DNA from 3 places in the Paenibacillus sp. FSL H8-0034 genome. Region 1 is predicted to be linked to each of the others. Evidence: a T-box and tRNA genes for the amino acid it is inferred to sense, from the RefSeq annotation. Region 1 holds a T-box; the other regions hold tRNA genes.
The links. A T-box is a leader RNA that pairs with one kind of tRNA and senses whether it is charged. The one in region 1 lies ahead of NST47_RS17555 (arginine--tRNA ligase), so its partner is inferred to be a tRNA-Arg.

Region 1 (2,274 bases):
TATACAATCAATGGCTATTTGACTCTACCCAAAACCGGTAGCACCAACTTGCCTTTTGTCATCCTTCCACATGGTGGACCTTGGGCACGTGATTCATGGGGATACGATAGTGAGGTGCAACTGTTAGCTAATCGCGGCTACGGCGTCCTGCAGATGAATTTCCGCGGCTCTACAGGCTACGGTAAGGAATTCAAGTTGGCTGGGGACAAGCAATGGGGCAATACGATGCAGGATGATATTACCGATGGCGTGAGCTGGTTGAAACAGCAAGGGTACGCGGATCCGAAGCGAATCGCAATATATGGTGCGTCATACGGAGGCTACGCAGCACTGGCGGGAGTAACGTTTACCCCTGATTTGTATGCCGCCGGAATAGATTATATGGGGCCTTCCAGCCTGTTCACCTTCCTTAATACGATGCCGTCTTACTGGGAGCCTGATCGTCAAAAATTGTACAAGCAGGTTGGTGATCCTGAGAAGGATAAGAAGCAGATGGAGGACAGATCGCCTTTGCTGCATGCCGACCAAATTAAAACACCGATCATGTTCGCTCAAGGTGTCAACGATCCACGGGTAAAGAAGAGCGAGTCGGATCAGATCGTATTGGCACTTCGTCAGCGTGGAATTGATGCCCCTTATATGATTAAAAATGATGAGGGTCATGGCTTCCAGACATATGCCAATCGAGTTGACTTCTATCAGGCGATGTTAAAATTCCTTGATAATCACTTAAGTAAGTAGAGCGCTGAATAACGGCTTGACATCCAGTTATACTTCATGTATAAATATGTATAATTCAAATTTGAGATTAGCTAACAAATTAAAGAATTACTCAGATATAATAGTTTGACGCTATTGCCACCATGTATGCTTTTTACGATATGCCAATATTAATGAACGAGACAGTAATTCCAGACAAAGAGTCACAGTGAGCCGGAATAGGTGAGATCCGGTACGGATGATTGGAATGAAGCGGACTCGGGAAATGGTCCTCCGAACACAACCAAGTAGGGGGATCCGGTAACTGCCGTTATCAGCAGAGTGACTGGCCTTGTGACACAGGACCAGTACTTAGAGTGGTACCACGGGAAGCGCGAGCTCTCGTCTCTTATTTAGAGACGGGGGCTTTTTGTGTTTTAGCCATAAATGAGGAGGAATAAGATATGTTAAACACGTTATTGAGCTCAGAAATTGAACTACACGTGCGTGAGATGCTGGTTGCACAGGGAATTGAACCGGGACCTGAGCTGAATATCCAAATTGAGCATCCGATGTATCCTGAGCATGGAGAATACAGTACGAACATTGCCATGAAGCTGGCTAAAGCTTTACGCAAATCCCCCCTGCACATTGCTGAGGAGCTTCAGCAAAGGCTGGAGCAGCAAGGGAACATAAGGGGAATGGTTGCACAGATTCAAGTGGCAGCACCCGGCTTTTTAAATTTTCATCTGAATTGGGCCGTTTGGGCTGCTCGTCAAATCGAAGCCCCGAATGGCTCACAATCCAAGGTGCTCATCGAACACACTTCGATCAACCCTAACAAATCAGCTCATATCGGCCATTTAAGGAATTCCTGCATCGGGGATGCACTGGCCCGTATGTTGAGATACGCGGGACATGAGGTAGAGGTTCATAATTATATTGATGATCTGGGTAATCAATTAGCAGATACGGTGGTCGGGATTCTGAATACGTCTGTGGAGCAAGCTCATGCTCGTTTTGGAGATTATTGTTGGGATACGTATGCCAAGATTAATCAAGCCTATAAGGTCAACGCGGAGCTGCAGGAAGCACGTGTTCAGGTGCTGCAGCAATTGGAAGAGGGGCATTCCAATATGGCATGGATCGGTTCTTTGGTTGCTGAACGTATCGTTCGCGAACAGCTGGATGAAATGAAGCAGTTTGGCATTGGATATGACGTGCTGGTTTGGGAAAGCAATATTGTGAGAGAAGGTTTCTGGGCATCAACGTTTGATTTGCTGCAGCAGACGGCTGTATTTCGTCAAGTCACGGAGGGGAAGCTGAGCGGCTGTTGGGTGCTCAAGCAATCCGAGGAGTTGCCGGAGGCGGGTGTAGATACGGATTATCAGGCAGATAAAGTATTGGTCAGATCGAACGGGATTTTAACGTATACAGCCAAAGATATTGCCTACCATATGTGGAAATTCGGTATTCTTGAAAAGGATTTTACCTATACCAAATTCGCCGAGCGTGTGTGGACTACACATCCAAAGGGTGTCAGGAAAACATTGGGTCGAGCAGATACCGTGATCA
Region 2 (2,274 bases), 3.6 Mb from region 1:
ATGCTGCTGCCACGACTTGCACCCGGTATCGGAATAATCACAGGTGAAAGCTGCAAAAGCCAGGCCAGAGCAACCTGTTGAGCAGATACCTCATATTTATTTGCGATACGAGAAAGGACGGGATTGCTGCCGATCTGGCCTGCTTTGCTAATACCATTAAGCGGGCTATAGGGTAAAAATGCGATTTGATTGGCCTCGCAGTATTTGAGAACATCGATTGATGAATGGTCAAACAGATTCATTCGGTTTTGCACACTGGCCACTTCAATGATCCCTTTGGCCTCCTCCAGATGGGCTACAGACACATTGGAAAGCCCAGCATGAATCAACTTGCCTTCCTTTTGCAATTCAGCCAACGCACCCAGAGATTCTGCAAAAGGAACTGCAGGATCGGGACGATGGAATTGATACAATACGATTGAATCCAAACCGAGTGCCAATAGGCTATCCTCGCAAGCTTGACGCAAGTAGTCCGGATGACCGTTCGGTTCCCAGCGTCCATCAGGACGAGTAAGGCCGCCTTTGGTGGCAATTATCGCTTGGGGATGCTGCTGCAAGGCTTTGGCTAACAATCGTTCATTATGCCCAAAATCATCGTTATTCAAGCAGTAAGCATTGGCTGTATCAAAAAAGGTAATCCCTTGTTCGAGCGCCGTATGTATGGTCTTGATGCCTTCCTCTTCTGAAGGTCTACCGTTGATCGATAAAGGCATGCCTCCCATTCCGATAGCGCTAACAGAAAGGCCAGTCGAGCCTAATTGACGGTGTGGAATTGTCATATTCTAAATTCGCCTCCAATAGATCGTGATTTAAGCTGTATTCAATACCGTAGAAGTAGATAAACATGATGTACAGCTTAATCTATTGTACCAAGTATTTCCATAAGATATAAGTAGTTAAGATAAGCTGCGTTAGTTACGTTGATGTAATCATAAATTCAATTGATATAGGTGGTAAAACTGGTTCAAACAAGTTTGGACGGAGACTTTTTTCTGACGATGCTTTGTGGTACAATATTAGTTACCGCGTGCCCGTAGCTCAGTAGGATAGAGCGATAGTTTCCTAAACTGTAGGTCGGAGGTTCGATCCCTCTCGGGTACGCCATTTCAACTATTCTAATTTAGATGATAAGCCACTCTTCGGTGTGGCTTTTTTTTGTTCAATATTAACCGGCTCATCAGTCGAGTGCGGCAATAATTGGCGAACACTTTGTTGTAGGAGTCGTAGTGAAAAAGAGAATAATTAAAAATGATTGGCCTTGTTCTTATAAAACCGTCTTATACATTCAAACGCATGCCATGCAGCAGCTTCATTAACCATTTTTAAAACCATTATATCTTCCTGATCGACTTGTTTTAAATGTTTGTCGAATGTGTTTCTTATTCCGTCACTAATTTCTTGGATGGAGTTCACATATGGAAAATAATCAACTAACAATCCTTCCGTTCTTTCACTTGCCTTATTCATGATCAAAATTGCTTCATCATCAACATGTTCACCCTCTCCATTCTTGGCATATCTAATTTTAGTTCATCCAGCACAATAACGTATAATTAGTTCACATCAATAATGTAATCGTAATCTATTTTTAAAATAAAAAGTTATAGCTTTCTATTATAAAATATCACGCTATTGTTATAATTGAAAAAAATCATTATTGGGGAGAGGTAATTGGATGGAATTCCCAGAAAGTATAGATAAGGGATTTCGTGTTTTAAATAAAAGGGCGTTAGAACTTCGTTATGGAATTGTAACCACAGAAAAACCTTATGTTTTTTACCATTATCACAAAGGCATCGAGGTATTATTTGTCCATCGAGGCAAAGGCAATCTGACCCTCAACCGCAAGCTTTATAATTTGGAATCAGGAAGCGTAGTAATTTTCCAACCTTTCCAGTTACATCGTGTTCAATTTGATACTAATCAATGTCCTTATGAGCGCACGATTTTGAATTTTGAACCCTCAACCTTTGCACCATTTCTTAAAAATTTCCCTCTCCTCTTTCGTTTTTATGAACAGGTGTGGAAAGAACAACTTTCCAATCAGGTGTTTCGTATGGATCGCGACATGGGTTATATTTCGGGTGTTCTTGAACGTTTTAAAGATTTATTTTCGTGGGATAGGGAGATAGAACTCGAAGCTGCCTCTATGTTGATTCTCAACATTTTAGATTATCTCAAATCCTTGCATAATGGTAGTTTCGGTGGAGCCGCACGTCCTGAGAGCCATGCTGAGAAAATTATGAATTGGGTAGAGGAGCATTATACAGAACC
Region 3 (2,274 bases), 3.8 Mb from region 1:
CCAGCCACACCGATGACACAGTCCATTTCCTGAATGTCTTCAATGCGCAAGCCGACTGTAGGCATCTTATGCAGTATCTTCCCATCACGGTCAAAATAATACCCGAACGCTTCTGCCAAAGCCCCGTCCTGCTGTAAAATCGCTGTAGTCGACTCATCAACCTTACGCCGTCTTGCCATCAGCATAGCTTCTCCTATGCCATGAATAACGATTCGAGCGCCTCTGATGAAGGCAATGCTCTCCAATATGGAGCTGTCCTGCATCAAGGATTGATAAGCTTCCTCACCAAGCTGGTCAGGAACATGCAGCAATCGGTAACGAGCTCCGGTTTTCTTCGCCATTGTTGAAGCAATCGTATTCGCCTGGAAATCCATGCTTTCTCCCAGTCCGCCGCGTGCTGGTACGAATACGCAGCGCTTGAGCGATGTGGAGGAAGACAGGTGATTCGCGACTTCAGCCATTGTGGACCCACCGGTTACCGCAACGACCTCATCCTGGGTTACGTACTTGCGCAGAATGGCCGCGCCTACGAGTCCCAGTTCCTTTTTGGTGTGGGGTGAAAGTTCTGAATCGCCTGGAACAATAACAACCTGCTTCAGGTTAAAATGCAATCGAATCTGCTCCTGAAGATCAGTCAGTCCGAACAGCTCCTTGACTAACGGTTCGATTTGCTCAAGCAGTTGCCGACCCGTTTCACTGATCCGGATACCGGAAGCCTCGATTTCAAGCAGTCCCTGCGATTTCAAAAAATCGACCTCGCTGCGCATGATACGCTCCGTGGTGTTCAGTGAACCTGCCAGTGTCCTGCGGCCTACAATGCCGGATACACGAATGAAGTGCAGAATCGTATACCTTTTTTTCATCGTATCCAATAGATCGGGCAAAAGCTGTTTTTGAATATCGAGAATTTCTCTCATACTTTACACTCCCGCTATGCTATGGACTTTTTTTGTCCCGCCACTACATTTTTCGTCCCACATCTTCCAAAAAAAAGCACTAAGACTTTCTTAGTAATCTTATTATAACGAATTGACTTGTTAATTTCAACAGCAATTCACAATTTGGTCAAAAATCACGCACCGTCAAAACAAGGTTGCAATTTACTCCCGCATATCATATAATAACCCTTGCTCGTTCATTTTAAACTATATATTTAAATGTGCGCCCGTGGTCCAATGGATATGACGTAGGCCTCCGAAGCCTGAGATCAAGGTTCGATTCCTTGCGGGCGCGCCATTACCTTCAACGAATTCGTGTTATCCATACAAACATTCATAGCCTTTACGATACGGTCATCAGCTTCCAGACTGCGTTGTGAAGGTTTTTTAATGCCGATCGTTTGACCTTTCTTGACCTTTGTTTATATTTCCGTTATGATGGTTATAGTGTTATCAAACATTCATGTACTTTTAGGAGGCTGCAGCTTATGAGTTTTATACCCATGGTAGTTGAACCCGATGCCAGAGGAGAGCGGGCGTATGACATATACTCCCGTTTGCTGAAGGATCGCATTATTTTTCTCGGTACGGCCATTAACGACCAAGTAGCGAACGCCATTATTGCCCAGTTGCTTTTCTTGGCCGCGCAGGATCCTGACAAAGACATTAATATTTATATCAACAGTCCAGGCGGTTCGATTACTTCAGGCATGGCGATCTTCGATACCATGCAGTTCATCAAGCCCGACGTTTCTACCATTTGCGTAGGTATGGCAGCTTCAATGGGTGCATTCCTGCTCGCTGCTGGTGCCAAAGGCAAACGTTTTGCGCTTCCGAACAGTGAGGTTATGATCCATCAACCACTTGGTGGTGCCGAAGGTCAAGCCAGTGATATTGCTATTCGTGCCGCTCGTATTATTAAAATGCGTGATAAATTGAATACCATTTTGGCAGAACGCACAGGACAAACCTTTGAACAAATCGAAAAAGATACGGATCGCGACAATTTCATGTATGCGGAAGACGCGCGGATCTATGGTCTGATCGATAAAGTCATAACCAAACTATAAGTTTACCCTATTTACATTGAGGGCCGTCTATTCAGTAGCACAAGCTGCTGATGGACGGTTCTTTGTTTATTAAAAATAAAAGCCCTCCCCTTAGTACGACAAGGGAGAGCCTTCAGCTATCGATTTGATTTATTATTTATCATCCAATGGAAAGAAGATCAGGTCAATCGGGAACGCAGACCCTGCTGGTGGTGTGAATTCAATATCCAAGGCTGCTTCATCACCCGTCGTTCGGGCCAGAATCTGCATCCCGTCAAACGCGGTAA

Region 2: it has a tRNA-Arg gene. The T-box ahead of NST47_RS17555 (arginine--tRNA ligase) is inferred to sense a tRNA for this amino acid. The anticodon was not compared.
Region 3: it has a tRNA-Arg gene. The T-box ahead of NST47_RS17555 (arginine--tRNA ligase) is inferred to sense a tRNA for this amino acid. The anticodon was not compared.

The regions. Positions count from the first base shown of each region.
Region 1 covers NZ_JBBOBS010000001.1:3,853,607-3,855,880, forward strand. Annotated here, with positions in the region: gene NST47_RS17550 (S9 family peptidase) at 1-741, shown strand, start outside; T-box leader at 885-1,112, shown strand; gene NST47_RS17555 (arginine--tRNA ligase) at 1,164-2,274, shown strand, end outside.
Region 2 covers NZ_JBBOBS010000001.1:250,068-252,341, reverse strand. Annotated here, with positions in the region: gene NST47_RS01125 (aldo/keto reductase) at 1-779, opposite strand, end outside; tRNA gene NST47_RS01120 (tRNA-Arg) at 1,028-1,104, shown strand; gene NST47_RS01115 (hypothetical protein) at 1,243-1,467, opposite strand; gene NST47_RS01110 (AraC family transcriptional regulator) at 1,676-2,274, shown strand, end outside.
Region 3 covers NZ_JBBOBS010000001.1:19,415-21,688, forward strand. Annotated here, with positions in the region: gene NST47_RS00060 (sugar-binding transcriptional regulator) at 1-917, opposite strand, end outside; tRNA gene NST47_RS00065 (tRNA-Arg) at 1,162-1,236, shown strand; gene clpP (ATP-dependent Clp endopeptidase proteolytic subunit ClpP) at 1,427-2,008, shown strand; gene NST47_RS00075 (stalk domain-containing protein) at 2,141-2,274, opposite strand, start outside.